Regions from separate parts of the Streptomyces sp. NPDC044064 genome, predicted to be linked through region 1. Evidence: predicted binding sites of a transcription regulator. Region 1 holds the regulator's gene; the other holds the start of a gene.

What was found. Region 1 encodes HspR, which represses chaperone genes until heat shock. Its sites were predicted from a motif close to TTGAGNNNNNNNNNCTCAA; they were not measured.
Region 2: the regulator HspR is predicted to act here: its motif matches at 4,687-4,705, upstream of lon (endopeptidase La).

The regions. Positions count from the first base shown of each region.
Region 1 is NZ_JBWKFN010000004.1:19,307-26,446, forward strand. Features, by position in the region: partial or broken gene AC07DS_RS07750 (ATP-binding protein) at 1-313, shown strand, start outside; gene AC07DS_RS07755 (hypothetical protein) at 543-821, shown strand; gene AC07DS_RS07760 (sugar ABC transporter substrate-binding protein) at 888-1,994, opposite strand; gene AC07DS_RS07765 (fibronectin type III domain-containing protein) at 2,291-3,988, shown strand; gene AC07DS_RS07770 (heat shock protein transcriptional repressor HspR) at 4,057-4,506, opposite strand; gene dnaJ (molecular chaperone DnaJ) at 4,512-5,678, opposite strand; gene grpE (nucleotide exchange factor GrpE) at 5,715-6,377, opposite strand; gene dnaK (molecular chaperone DnaK) at 6,374-7,140, opposite strand, start outside.
Region 2 is NZ_JBWKFN010000010.1:247,228-254,367, forward strand. Features, by position in the region: gene AC07DS_RS18740 (multifunctional oxoglutarate decarboxylase/oxoglutarate dehydrogenase thiamine pyrophosphate-binding subunit/dihydrolipoyllysine-residue succinyltransferase subunit) at 1-152, opposite strand, end outside; gene AC07DS_RS18745 (HAMP domain-containing sensor histidine kinase) at 455-1,567, opposite strand; gene AC07DS_RS18750 (response regulator transcription factor) at 1,564-2,304, opposite strand; gene AC07DS_RS18755 (spermine/spermidine synthase domain-containing protein) at 2,414-3,097, opposite strand; gene AC07DS_RS18760 (rhomboid-like protein) at 3,417-4,220, shown strand; gene AC07DS_RS18765 (hypothetical protein) at 4,217-4,381, shown strand; partial or broken gene AC07DS_RS18770 (DUF4259 domain-containing protein) at 4,439-4,600, opposite strand; gene lon (endopeptidase La) at 4,728-7,140, shown strand, end outside.

The DNA.
Region 1 (7,140 bases):
GTCGAACTGCTGACATCCGAGCTGGTCACCAACGCCTACCGACACACCAAAGGCCCCGCCTCCCTACGGCTGACCGCACTCACGGACGGCCGGCTGCGGGTCGGAGTCTGGGACAGCCATCCGCGCATCCCCGCCCCGTTCGGTGATCCGCCCTGGGACCGCATCCCGCTCGCCCTGGCGGAGGCCGAGAGCGGGCGCGGGCTTGCACCTTGTACAGGAATACGCCAACTCGTGGGGCGGCTGGCCCATCGGTGACGGCCCACTGGACCGCGGGGCCGGAAAGATGCTGTGGTTCGAGGTGGGCGGGCGATGAGTCGAGAGGGCACGGAAGGCCATTACATGATGACCATCGGGCACGTGTGACAGAACCACCGGCGGTCGCGGGTACGCGGTGACACCGCGCGGTTGCCTGGATCAACTTCGGCGCCCCCAGTGCCGTACGAGGGTCCTGCCGGATCTGGTCGTGACGGCGCGGGAAGCGGGGGCCGGTCTCGACTCGCACGAGACGGTGACGGCGGCCTCCGCCCTGGTCGCCGACGGGGGTGGCCTACCTGCCCGGCGCCACCAGCGTGAACACCTCGCCCTCCCGCTATGTCTCCGGCGCCTCGACCCCCGGGCGCGAGGACGAGCCGCACCGCCCGGTGGCCAGGCAGAGCCACTCCTGGATCCAGTACTGGGTGGGCGACTGGCACGGCTACGGTCCGACGAACCGCACCCGCGCCGACGGCCACCATGTGGCCGTCGGCCGGGGCCGGGATTACGGCGACGTCCCCCGCACAAGGGCGTGTACCCGGGGGTGGCTGGAGAGCCGCCGGAGGTGACGGCGGAGTTCACCCGCGCGGGGTGAAGCGTTCGTGGAGTGAGGCCACCCCCTGCGCGGCGGTGCCCTACTTCAGGCCGATGGCCGCGCAGGCCGCCTTGTACCTGGGGGTGCAGATCTCGTCGATCGTGTAGATCCCGTCGGCGATGACCGTGTCCTTGATGCTGCTCTTGACCAGGGGGCTCACCTGGACCAGCTTGGCCGGGATGTCCTTGGCGGTGGGGCTGTCCACCTTGTCCTGGGTGAGGGCGTCGAACTGGATGTCCTTGCCCTGCACCTTGGTGACGGCCATCTGGGCCGCGGCCTCGGCCTCGTCCGGGTAGGACTTGTAGACGCTCATGTACTGCTCGCCGCCGATGACCCGCTGCACCGCGTCCAGTTCGGCGTCCTGGCCGGTGATCGGGGGCAGGCTGGTGACACCGGCCGCCTTCAGCGCCTTGATGACACCGCCCGCCATACCGTCGTTGGCGGCGTAGACCCCGGCGATGTTGCTCTTGCCGATCTTGCTGATCGCCGCGGCCATCTCGGTCTGGGCGTTCTCCGGCTTCCAGTCCGGGGTGTCGAAGGTGTCCGCGATCGTCACCTTGCCGTTCAGCTCGGACAGCGCGCCCTGCTTGAACTGCTTGGCGTTCGGGTCGGTGGGCGAGCCGTTCACCATGACGATCTTGTCGGAGGTGTCGACGTTCGAGCCCAGCGCCTCCAGCAGCGTGCGGCCCTGCACCTCGCCGACCAGCTCGTTGTCGAAGGAGATGTAGGCGTCGATCGGACCCTCGGCCAGCCGGTCGTAGGCGATGACCGGGATGCCCGCGTCCTTGGCCTTCTTCACCTGGCCCGCGATGGCGTGCGAGTCGACCGCGTCGATCAGGATGATGTCGACCTTTTCGTCGATCATCGACTGCATCTGGCCGGCCTGCCGGGCGGCGTCCGCGTCGGCGTTGGCGTACTCGACCTTGCCCTTCTTGTCGGTCAGCTCCTCGACCTTGCTCTTGATGATGGGGTAGTCGAACTTGTCGTAGCGACTGTTCGCCTTCTCCGGCAGCAGCAGCCCGATGGTGACGTCGTCACCCTTCGTCGGGCTCGCGCTCGCACCGTCCCCCGTCGCGTCCAGCACGCCGCAGCCGGCAAGCGAAAGGGTCATCGTGGATGCAGCCACGGCTATGGCGATACGACGCATTCGAGGGCTCACTTCAGGTGCGTTCCGGACGTGGGTGCTGCTTTACGACCCAGGTGTCTGAAAAGCCAACGCGGAGCCGCTACCCGGCGTCAAGCGGAACTACTTAACGAGTGCGCAACAGCACGCTCCGCTGCACCTGTGAAGGAGGAGCGGAATCATCTCCAAACACCCTTTACGGACCCTCCATCCAAACGGAGTTCACGGGGAGGCAAAGATCCGCACAACCAATGGCAATACCCGCGAGTCGTGATCACCGACGGTCGCACACCGTTTCCCCGACTCGAGCAGAGGACCGAATGAACCCAGCCAGACGCACGACGATCACGGCCGTCGTGCTCTCCGCAACCGGCGCCCTGCTGGGCACGGCCACCACCGCCGCTTCCGCCGCCCCGAGTTGCACATCGCCCTCGTACACCCGGACGTTCTACGCGAACACCACTTTCTCCGGCACCCCGAAGAAGACGGACTGCGACTCCGGGATCTCGGAGCACTGGGGCACGGGCGCCCCGGCCACCGGCCTGCCCAGGGACAACTTCGGCGTGCGCTGGAGCGTGACACGGGACTTCGGTTCCGGTGGGCCGTTCTCGCTGCCGGTCAGCACCCAGGACGGGGTACGGGTGTACCTGGACGGCGTGCGCAAGGTGGACATCTGGAAGAACGTCTCGACCGACCAGACCAAGTCCGTCGACGTCACGATCCCGTCCGGCAAGCACACCCTGCGCGTCGACTACGTCAACTGGACCGGCACCGCCGACGTCGCCTTCTCGTACCTGCCCCGGCTCTCGGCCGCCGACGACAAGGTCAAGCCCCTCGTCCCGACGGGGACTTCGGTGTCGTACGACGCGGCGACCGGCAGGGCGAAGCCGAGCTGGAGCAGGAACAAGGAGATGGACCTCGCGGGGTACCGGGTCTACCGGCGGCTGAAGGGCACGTCGTTCGGCAGCAAGCCGCTCGCGACGACGACCTCCACCTCGTACACCGACGCCACCCTCCCGAAGACGGGCGAGACGTACTACTACGAGGTCCGCGCCTACGACCGGGCCGGCAACGAGTCGACGGGCACCGCGGACCAGGCGGTGACCACCGTCGACCGGGTGGCACCCGACGCGCCGGCCGACGTGAGCGCCGGGGGCCATTTCGGTCCGGCCGACAGCACGGGCGGGCTGAAGGTCGCCTGGGGCAGGGTCACGGGCGCGGTGTCCTACCGCGTCTTCCGGGCGGCGAGCGAGAACGGCACGTACACCGCGCTCGGCACCACGGACCAGCTCTCCTACCTGGACACCTCGGCCGCCGAGAAGGTCGTCTACTACTACCGCGTCTCGGCGGTCGACGCGGCGGGCAACGAGTCCGCCCGGTCCGAGCCCCGGTACGGCAAGATCTGGGACAACGACCCGCCCGCCCTCGTCACCGGGCTGAACGTCACCCCGACCGAGTACGGCTTCCACCTGGACTGGGACAAGAACCCCGCCACGGACCTGAAGTACTACGAGATCCACTGGGGCGAGGTGGTGGGCGACCCGGGCGACCAGATCTGCTGGGGCGGCACCGCGGACTACGTCTCCCCCGGCACGACGTCCTACGACTACACCGCGCTCCCGGACGGCGACGAGGTCTGCTTCTTCGTCGATGCCGTGGACGACCAGGGCAACTCCGCGATCCAGTGGAACGGCCCGGCCGAGGCCGTGGCCGTCACCGAGCTGGACATGACGCCGGGCGAGCCGACGCCCGAGGGCTCGCCGGTCCGGCTGTCGGCGACCGCCGAGGGAACCGGAGTCGCGCTGGCCTGGAACGCGGTGGCGGACGCCACCGGCTACCAGGTCTACCGCTGGAACCCGGACACCAAGGCGTACGAGAAGCTGGCGGCCACCACGGACAGCTCCTACCAGGACACCGGCGCCGCCAGGGGCACCACCCACTTCTACCGGGTGACCGCCCTGCAGCCCGACGGCACCGAGTCCGCACCCGGCGCCGACTGGGCCTCCCTCGCGCCCTGAACACGCCGAACACCCCGAGCACGCGAAAGGGGCCCGGAATCCGGGCCCCTCTCAGCTGTCACGGACGCTCAGTCGTTCTGCTGCCGCTTCGGCCGCCACACCACCAGCGCGCTGGTCTGCTGGACCTCCTGGTACGGAACCAGGTCGCGACGGTAGGAGGCGTGGACGGCGGCCTCGCGCTGCTGCATCGCGGCCGCCGCGCCGTCCAGGGCCGCCTCCAGCTCCGCGACGCGGGACTGGAGCGCGATGACCTGGTTCTCCAGTTCGATGATCCGCTTGATGCCGGCCAGGTTGATGCCCTCGTCCTGCGACAGCGCCTGCACCTGGCGGAGCAGCTCGATGTCACGGGCCGAGTAGCGGCGGCCCCGGCCGGCGGTGCGGTCGGGGGAGACCAGACCCAGGCGGTCGTACTGACGCAGCGTCTGCGGGTGGAGTCCGGAGAGCTGGGCCGCGACCGAGATGACGTAGACCGGGGTCTCCTCGGTCAGTTCGTACGGGTTGCGCCGACGGCCGTCCATCACTCTCATTCTCCCTTCGCGGCCTCGAACAGCTCCGCCCGCGGGTCCTCGTCCGCGGTCGCCTCGCGATACGCCTCCAACGCGTCACGAGCCTTCCCCGAGACGTCCTTCGGGACACTCACCTCTACGGTGACCAGGAGGTCGCCACGGGTGCCGTCCTTGCGGACCGCGCCCTTGCCCCGGGCGCGCATGGTGCGGCCGTTGGGGGTGCCGGGCGGCAGCTTCAGGGTGACGGTGGGGCCGCCGAGGGTGGGGACCCGCACCTCGCCGCCGAGAGCCGCCTCGGCAAACGTGACCGGCACGGTGACGGTGAGGTTGTCGCCCTTGCGCCCGAACACCGGGTGCTCGCCGACATGGACCATCACGTACAGGTCGCCCGCCGGTCCGCCCCGCTCGCCGGGCGCGCCCTTGCCGCGCAGCCGGATCCGCTGCCCGTCGGTGACGCCCGCCGGGATGCGGACCTGCATCGTGCGCGACGACTTGGCCCGGCCGCTGCCCTTGCACTCCAGGCAGGGGTGCTCGGCGATCAGGCCGCGGCCCTTGCAGTCGGGGCAGGGGTCGGTCAGCGAGAAGCCGCCGCCCGAGCCCCGCGCGACCTGCCCGGTGCCGACACAGGTCGGGCACACCCGCGGTGTGCCGTTCTTGTCGCCGGTGCCGGAGCAGGCCTTGCACGGCGCCTGGGAGGACATCCGCAGGGGCACCGTGGCGCCCTCGATGGCCTCCGTGAAGCTCAGCGTGACCTCGGACTCGATGTCCTGGCCGCGCCGCGGCTGGGTACGGGTGCCCGTGGTCCCGCCGCGGTTGAACAGGCCCCCGAAGACGTCACCGATGCCACCGCCGAAGCCGCCCCCGCTCTGCGCGTTGCCCCCGAAGAGGTCGCCCAGATCGAAGTTGAAGGAGCCGCCGGCGCCCGGCCCGGGGCGGAAGCCGCCGTTGCCGAACAGGGCGCGTGCCTCGTCGTACTCCTTGCGCTTCTTGGGGTCGCCGAGGACGTCGTTCGCCTCGGAGATCTCCTTGAAGCGCTCCTCGGCCTTGGCGTTGCCCTTGTTGGCGTCCGGGTGGAACTCGCGGGCGAGCTTCCGGTACGCCTTCTTGATCTCGGCCTCGGTGGCGTCCTTGGGGACGCCGAGGACCTTGTAGTAGTCCTTCTCGATGAAGTCCTTGGTGCTCATCCCCGACGCCCCTCCTTCCTGTCTCCGGTGATTACGTCAGCCCTCCTCCGGGCCACCGTTCTCCTTGTCGTCGGCCGCGGGCGCCTCGGTGGTCTCCTCGGTGCCCTCCGCCTTGACGGCCTGCGCGCCGGGCTGCGGCTCGGCGACGGCCACCCGCGCGGGGCGGATGGTGCGCTCGCCGATGCGATACCCGGGCTGCAGGATGGCCACGCACGTCGTCTCGGTGACGTCCGGTGCGTAGCTGTGCATCAGGGCCTCGTGGATCGTCGGGTCGAAGGGCTCGCCCTCCTTGCCGAACTGCTGCAGGCCCATCTTGGCCGCAACGGTCTCCAGCGACTCGGCCACCGACTTGAAGCCGCCGACCAGTTCGCCGTGTTCCCGCGCGCGGCCGATGTCGTCGAGCACGGGCAGGAGTTCGGTCAGGAGGTTCGCGATGGCGACCTCCCGGACCGCGACCCGGTCGCGCTCCACTCGGCGGCGGTAGTTCTGGTACTCGGCCTGGAGCCGCTGGAGGTCCAGCGTGCGCTCGTTCAGAGCCATGCGCACCTGGTCCAGCTGGGCCACCAGACCCGCGTCTGCTGCTACGTCCCCGGCCGGGGCCGCCCCCTCTTCGGGAGCGGCCTTCGACTCGGCGTCTTCGGGGGTCGCGCCGGAGGGGACGTCGGGCTTCTCCTCGAAGCCCGGGGTCTCCTCCGTCACGCGGCACCGTCCTTGCGCTCGTCGTCCACGATCTCGGCGTCGACCACGTCGTCGTCGGCGGCCTTGGCACCACCGGCGGCGGCACCCTCGGGACCGCCCGCGGCCTGCGCGGCCTGGGCGTCGGCGTACATGGCCTGGCCCAGCTTCTGCGAGACGGCCGCGACCTTCTCCGTGGCGGTACGGATCTCGGCGGTGTCCTCGCCCTTGAGCGCGGCCTTCAGCTCCTCGACGGAGGCCTCGACCTCGGACTTGATCTCACCTGGGACCTTGTCCTCGTTGTCCTTGAGGAACTTCTCGGTCTGGTAGACGAGCTGCTCGCCCTGGTTGCGGGTCTCGGCGGCCTCGCGGCGGCGGTGGTCCTCCTCCGCGTACTGCTCGGCCTCCTGACGCATGCGGTCGACCTCGTCCTTCGGCAGCGAGGAGCCGCCGGTGACGGTCATCTTCTGCTCCTTGCCCGTGCCCAGGTCCTTGGCGGTCACGTGCATGATGCCGTTGGCGTCGATGTCGAAGGCGACCTCGATCTGCGGGACGCCGCGCGGCGCCGGCGGCAGACCGGTCAGCTCGAACATGCCGAGCTTCTTGTTGTAGGCCGCGATCTCGCGCTCGCCCTGGTAGACCTGGATCTGCACGGACGGCTGGTTGTCCTCGGCCGTCGTGAAGATCTCGGAGCGCTTGGTCGGGATCGTGGTGTTGCGCTCGATCAGCTTGGTCATGATGCCGCCCTTGGTCTCGATACCGAGGGACAGCGGGGTGACGTCGAGGA
Region 2 (7,140 bases), on a different contig from region 1:
CACCAGGCACGGTCAACCGAGTTCGGGTCCTGGAGGTACTGCTGATAGATCTCGTCGACGAGCCACTCGTTGGGACCGAACGCAGCAGCGGGGTTCTTCCCGGCTTGGTCGTCGGTCGAGATGCTCGAGTTACTGGGGGACTGTGGCGACACGGCGGCAACCGCCCTCTTCCGCTTCACAAGGTTATGGACAGCGGAAATAAAGGCTACGCCCCCAAGACCGCGAAGGTCAGGTCGGGCCGGTTCATCGTCGCGTAAGTCACATCAGAAATCTTGTTTCAGGGCTTGATATGGCGGGAAACAAGCGTGGTTCCGGATGTGGGCCGGGGTGTGCGGGATCGCCGAGCGGGGCCCGGCGCGACCGACTGCGGTGCGCGTCGCGGGCCTGTGCCTGATCACACGTGTCCGACTGCGGGGACGCACGTGGATCTTGTGGCTCCGGTTCGGACTTTACGTCAACTTGGGACGGAAGTCAGTCCCGGAAGAGTGACGATGATCCTGCAGCCCCGGTCGGATTCGGCCACACCGATTCGGCCGTTGTGCAGATCGACCGCCCACCGGGCGATCGCGAGGCCGAGCCCGGTGCCGCCGTCGCTGCCCGGACCGTGCGGCCGGCTCACCGAGCCGCGGTTGAACCGCTCGAACACCCGGTGCCACTCGGACCTGGGGATTCCGGGCCCCTCGTCCAGCACCTCGAGCTCCAGCGACTCCGGCTGCGGCCCGCGCCGCGCCTTCACGGTGACCCGCCCGTGCGGCGGGCTGTGCTTGACCGCGTTGTCGATCAGGTTGGCGACGACCTGGTGGATGCGCTCGGGGTCCGCGCGCGCGGTCAGCTCCGGTGGGGAGACGTCCAGGTGCAGATGTACGTCCGTGCGCGTGTGGCTGCCGGATCCGGAGGCCATGCCCGCGCGCGCGGAGGCGACCATGTTGGCCTCCTTCAGTACGCCCGACAGGTACGGCCACACCTCGAAGCGGCGCAGCTTCAGCGGTACGACGCCGTTGTCGAGCCGGGAGAGGTCCAGCAGGGTCTCGACGAGCCGGCCGAGCCGCTCGGTCTGTTTCAGGGCCGTCCGCATGGTCTCCGGGTCGGCCTCGGTGACACCGTCGACGATGTTCTCCAGCACCGCGCGCAGGCCCGCGATCGGGGTGCGCAGCTCGTGCGAGACGTTCGCCACCAGCTCCTTGCGCTGGCGGTCCTGCGCCTCCAGCTCGTCGGCCATGAGGTTGATCGTCTGGGCCAGGTCGCCCAGCTCGTCGCGGCGGTTCTCGCGGACCCGGCGGGTGTAGTCGCCCTGCGAGATCGAGCGGGCCACCAGATTCATCTCGTCCAGCGGCGCGGTGAGTGAATGGGCCACGAACTGCGTTATCAGCAGTGTGGCGATCATCGAGAAGACCGTGATGAAGCGAAGCTCCGTCTTCGTGTGCACCGCGACGATCGAGAGACCTGTGGTGATCAGCACCGAGATGACGACGAGCGCGCCCAGCTTGGTCTTGATCGAGAACGGGCGTACGCCACCCCAGGGGTCCTCCCCGCGGCTCCTCCGTGCGGCCTCCCGCCCTTCGCTCATGGCGTCGGTGTCTCCAGCGCGTAGCCCACGCCGTGCACCGTGCGGATCCGCTCGGCGCCGATCTTCCGTCGCAGGGCCTTGATGTGGCTGTCCACGGTCCGTGTGCCCGACGCGTCCGCCCAGTCCCACACCTCGGCCAGCAGCTGCTCCCGGGAGAGCACCGCGCGCGGGGTGTTCGCCAGGCACACCAGCAGGTCGAACTCGGTGGGCGTGAGGTGGACGTCCTCGGACTTCACCCGCACCCGGCGCTGTGCGTGGTCGATCTCCAGCTCGCCGAGGCGCAGGATGCCCGAGCGGGGCGTGGACGCGGCGATGGCCGCCCGCTCCACGCGCCGCAGCAGGACGTGCACCCGCGCGGCCAGCTCCCGCATGGAGAAGGGCTTGGTCATGTAGTCGTCGGCGCCGACGCCGAGCCCGACCAGCATGTCCGTCTCGTCGTCCCGCGCGGTGAGCATCAGCACCGGCACCGGGCGCTGGGCCTGTACGCGCCGGCAGACCTCCAGGCCGTCGAAGCCGGGCAGCATGATGTCGAGGATCAGCAGGTCGGGCTGCCAGGCCTCGGCCGTGTCGACCGCCGCAGGACCATCCGACGCGGTCTGCACGAGGAATCCCTCGGCGCGGAGCCGGGCCGCGATGGCGTCGACGATCGTCGGATCGTCCTCGACGACCAGCACACGGCGCTGCGCGCCCTGGGTCGTCGTGGCCGCGCCGGTCTGGGAGGTGTGTGTCTGCTCCATCGCCCGCCCCTGTTGCTTTCCGGAATCCGTGGGGTGATCCCATGACTGCGATTGACGCTTGAATGATCGGCGTCAGGGCAGCACATTACGGGGACTCACCGCGCCGTCGCTATCCAGGTCGGACGGCGAGGTGTACGGCGTCCGGAACGCCCCGGGCAACGGGGACCTCTTCGGTACGCACCTGACGGAACCCGGCATTCCGCATGGTTCCTTCAAATTCCGGAGAGGGTTCGGCAGACCATACCGCCAACACCCCGCCCGGCCTCAACACCCTTGCACACGCCGCGAGTCCGGACGACGAGTAGAGGTCGTCGTTGTCCTCGGTGACGGTCCAGCCGGGACCGTTGTCGATGTCGAGACACAGGGCGTCGAACGTGTCCGATGTCTCTTTGACGTAAGTGACGAGATCGGCTTCGACGATCTCGGTACGGGGATCGGCGAGCGCGTGCGCGGAGACGGCCGACAGGGGTCCGTCGCCCCGGTGCCAGTCCACGACGGCCGGCTCCCGCTCGACGACCGTGATCCGGCCCCACCTGCCGGGATCCGCCGCGGCGTGTGCGAGCGAGAATCCCACCCCCAGTCCGCCGATCAGCACGTCCGGCGCCGGGCGCCCGTCCAGGGCGTCGTACGCGGCGTCGACCAGCAGCCGCTCCGAGCGGCCGTCGGAGGTGTCCATGAGGAAGCACCCGTTGGCGATGATCTGCAACAAGTCGCCGTGCCTGCGCAGCACCACCTCCCCGTACGGGCCTTCGCGACGGTCCAGGACCACAGGAGTGTCGTAGACGGCAGTCATACGCTCATCCTGCTTGAACGAGGCCCTGCGTTCACGGGAATTGACCACGAACCCGCGGGTGACACGGGTGTCACGGGTGGCGGGGCGGTGCGGACCTGATGCCGTCGCGCGCCGCCACCGCGCGCCTCGCGCGCGCCGACCGGAGCTCGTCCTGGCGTTCGTCCTGGAGTTCGAGGAGTGGCGGGAGCGGGCCGCGCGGCGGGGGCGGACGCGTTTGGAGCCTCTGAGGTTGCTGTGAATCCGCTCTCGCGTGGCGTCGGTCATAGACAGGGGCCGCGGGAACACGAAGGGTGGGGCGCGACGGAAGGAGCGCCTCAGCGTGGAACGGACCGTGACCGGGCCTGCGACGGCCACGCCCCCGCCCTCGGGCACGCCCCTTCCCGCCGACTCCCTGCCGGATGTCGCCGGCCTGCTCGACGGGGTCCCACGCCAACGCGAGCTGCCCGCCCCTGCCGCGACGCCGGCCCCGGCGACTGCGGCGCCCCGCCCCTCCTTCCGGTCCTGGTACCTCCTGCCGACCCCCACCGGCACCCCGTTCACCTTCTCCTACGCGGCCCTCCTCGCCCTCACCTCGCTGGTGGCGGCCTGGGCCGACCCCGCCCTGATGCACACGCTGTACCAGGGCTCCAGCACCGACGTCGCCCACCTGGTGCGCACACCGGTGCTGGTGCTGCTGACGAGCGCGCTGTGGATCGCGGGCGGCGTCGTGTCGCCGTACGCGGGTGCGTTCGTACTGGTGCTCACCGCGCTGGAGCGGCGGATAGGAGGTGCCCGGGCGGCCTGTGTGTTCCTGGCGGGCCACGTCCTGGCCACCCTCGCGACCGAAGTCCCGGTGGGCCTCGCGGTCCTGTTCGGCCACCTCCCGGACACCTCCCTGCACCGTCTCGACTACGGCATCAGCTTCGGCGTCGCCGGCAGCATCGGCGCCCTGTCCGGCCTGCTCACCCCCTGGGTCCGCTGGCCCCTCCTCGCCCTGGTCGCGAGCACGCTCCTCGACGACCTGATCGCCTTCCACGACCCGATGACCAACTGGGGCCACCTGATCGCCCTGGCCATCGGCATCGCCGGCTGGCCGCTGGTGCGGCGCTGGCGCCTCCAGGCGAATTCCCCGGTGTCCGTATGACCGATGCGGTGACGCGGATCGAACGGGCGGTCGAAGTGAACGGCGTTACGGACGCCCACAGGATGCCGGGCGTTTTCGGCCCACAGGTCCCCGCCCCGTCGGACGCGCCCCCGCACATCCGCCTGCCGGCCTTCCTGGGCCGTACGGTCGGTACGGGCTGAGCTGTTCCCCCTCCGAGGGCGGCAGGAGCAGCTCGCGCATCCGACGGCTCGCACCAGCGCGTCGTGAACCAATCGTGCGCGCCCGTCCGCTGACGCGTCGTCGAGACCGTCGCACCAGTCCGCGGCGGTGTCGTTGCCGAAGGGGCCCGTGTCCCAGGTGCCCATGCGGCCTCCCCGTTCGTGCCGATGTCCGGGCATCCTGGCAGGCCCCACCGACATCACCTCTGGCCTGCGACAACACCAGGGTCGCCGGTCGATCGCTCACAGCGAACAGGGACCCGGGAACATTGGCGGAGCGCCGTGCATTGAGTCGGCATAGCTCAAGTTGACTGCCTAAGGGGAGATCATGGCTGCTGAGTCCACGGCGTTCACGCTCGTGTTGCCCGTGCTGCCGCTCGACGACGAGGTCGTGCTGCCCGGGATGGTGGTTCCGCTGGACCTGAGCGACGCCGAGGTGCGGGCCGCGGTGGAGGCCGCGCAGGCCGCCGCCCGGTCGGAGCCCGGGAAGCCCAAGGTTCTGCTGGTGCCGCGCATCGACGGCACGTACGCCAAGACCGGTGTGCTGGGCACGGTCGAGCAGGTCGGCCGGCTGGCCGACGGCGACCCGGGGGCCCTGATCCGCGGCCGCGGCCGGGTGCGGATCGGTGCCGGTACGACGGGTCCCGGTGCCGCGCTGTGGGTCGAGGGCGCGCGGGTCGACGAGACCGTGCCGGACCCGCTGCCCGGGCATGCCGCCGAACTCGTCAAGGAGTACAAGGCCCTTGCCACCAGCTGGCTGAAGAAGCGCGGCGCCTGGCAGGTCGTGGACCGCGTCCAGGCCATCGACGACGTCTCCGCGCTCGCCGACAACTCCGGGTACTCGCCCTTCCTCACCACCGAGCAGAAGGTCGAGCTGCTGGAGACCGCCGACCCGGTGGCCCGGCTCAGGCTCGCCGCGCAGCAGCTGCGCGACCACCTCGCCGAGCAGGACGTGGCCGAGACCATCGCCAAGGACGTCCAGGAGGGCGTCGACAAGCAGCAGCGCGAGTTCCTGCTGCGGCGTCAGCTCGAGGCCGTCCGCAAGGAGCTGCGCGAGCTGAACGGCGATCAGGACGGCGAGGAGTCCGACGACTACCGCGCCCGTGTGGAGGCCGCCGACCTGCCGGAGAAGGTCCGCGAGGCCGCCCTCAAGGAGGTCGACAAGCTGGAGCGGTCCTCCGACCAGTCGCCCGAGGGCTCGTGGATCCGCACCTGGCTGGACACGGTCCTGGAGATGCCGTGGAACGAGCGGACCGATGACAGCGCCTCCGCCGACATCCAGGGCGCCAGGGCGATCCTGGACGCCGAGCACGCGGGCCTGGAGGACGTGAAGGAGCGCATCACCGAGTACCTGGCGGTGCGCAAGCGGCGCAGTGAGCGCGGCCTCGGTGTCATCGGCGGGCGGCGCGGCGGGGCCGTGCTGGCTCTGGTCGGGCCGCCTGGTGTCGGAAAGACCAGCCTGGGCGAGAGTGTCGCCCACGCCATGGGGCGCAAGTTCGTCCGGGTCGCCCTCGGTGGCGTCCGGGACGAGGCGGAGATCCGCGGTCACCGGCGTACGTACGTCGGCGCGCTGCCCGGCCGGGTCGTGCGTGCCATCAAGGAGGCGGGGTCGATGAACCCCGTGGTCCTGCTGGACGAGATCGACAAGGTGGGGTCCGACTACCGGGGCGACCCGGCCGCGGCCCTGCTGGAGGTGCTGGACCCGGCCCAGAACCACACCTTCCGGGACCACTACCTGGAGGTCGAACTGGACCTGTCCGACGTGGTCTTCCTCGCCACCGCCAACGTTCTGGAGGCCATCCCGGAGGCGCTCGCCGACCGTATGGAGATCGTCCGGCTGGACGGCTACACCGAGGACGAGAAGGTCGTCATCGCCCGTGACCACCTGCTCCCGCGTCAGCTGGAGCGGACCGGCCTGGCCGAGGACGAGGTCACGATCGACGAGAGCGCGCTGCGCAGGCTCGCCGGCGAGTACACCCGCGAGGCGGGCGTGCGCACCCTGGAGCGGTCCATCGCACGGCTGCTGCGCAAGGTCGCGGCCCAGCACGAACTCGGCGAGCGGAAGCTGCCGTTCACCGTCCGGGACGAGGATCTCCGCGCGCTGATCGGGCGTCCGCACCACGTGCCCGAGTCCGCCCAGGACCCGGCCGAGCGCCGTACGTCCGTGCCGGGCGTGGCGACCGGTCTCGCGGTCACCGGAGCCGGTGGTGACGTCCTCTTCGTCGAGGCGTCCCTCGCCGACCCGGAGACGGGTGCGGCGGGGCTGACCCTGACCGGTCAGCTGGGCGACGTGATGAAGGAGTCGGCGCAGATCGCGCTGAGCTTCCTGCGCAGCCACGGCGCCGAACTGGAGCTGCCGGTGGCCGACCTGAAGGACCGGGGCGTGCACATCCACTTCCCGGCGGGCGCGGTCCCGAAGGACGGACCGAGCGCGGGCATCACGATGACCACGGCCCTCGCGTCCCTGCTCTCCGGCCGGCTGGTCCGCACCGACGTGGCGATGACCGGCGAGGTGTCGCTGACCGGCCGGGTGCTGCCCATCGGCGGTGTGAAGCAGAAGCTGCTCGCCGCCCACCGCGCCGGGGTGACCACCGTGATCATCCCCAAGCGCAACGAACCCGACCTGGACGACGTCCCGGCCGAGGTGCTGGACAAGCTCGACGTCCACGCCGTGACCGACGTCCGTCAGGTCCTGGAGCTGGCGCTCGCGCCCGCCACGAACGGCGCGGCACCGGAGGTTC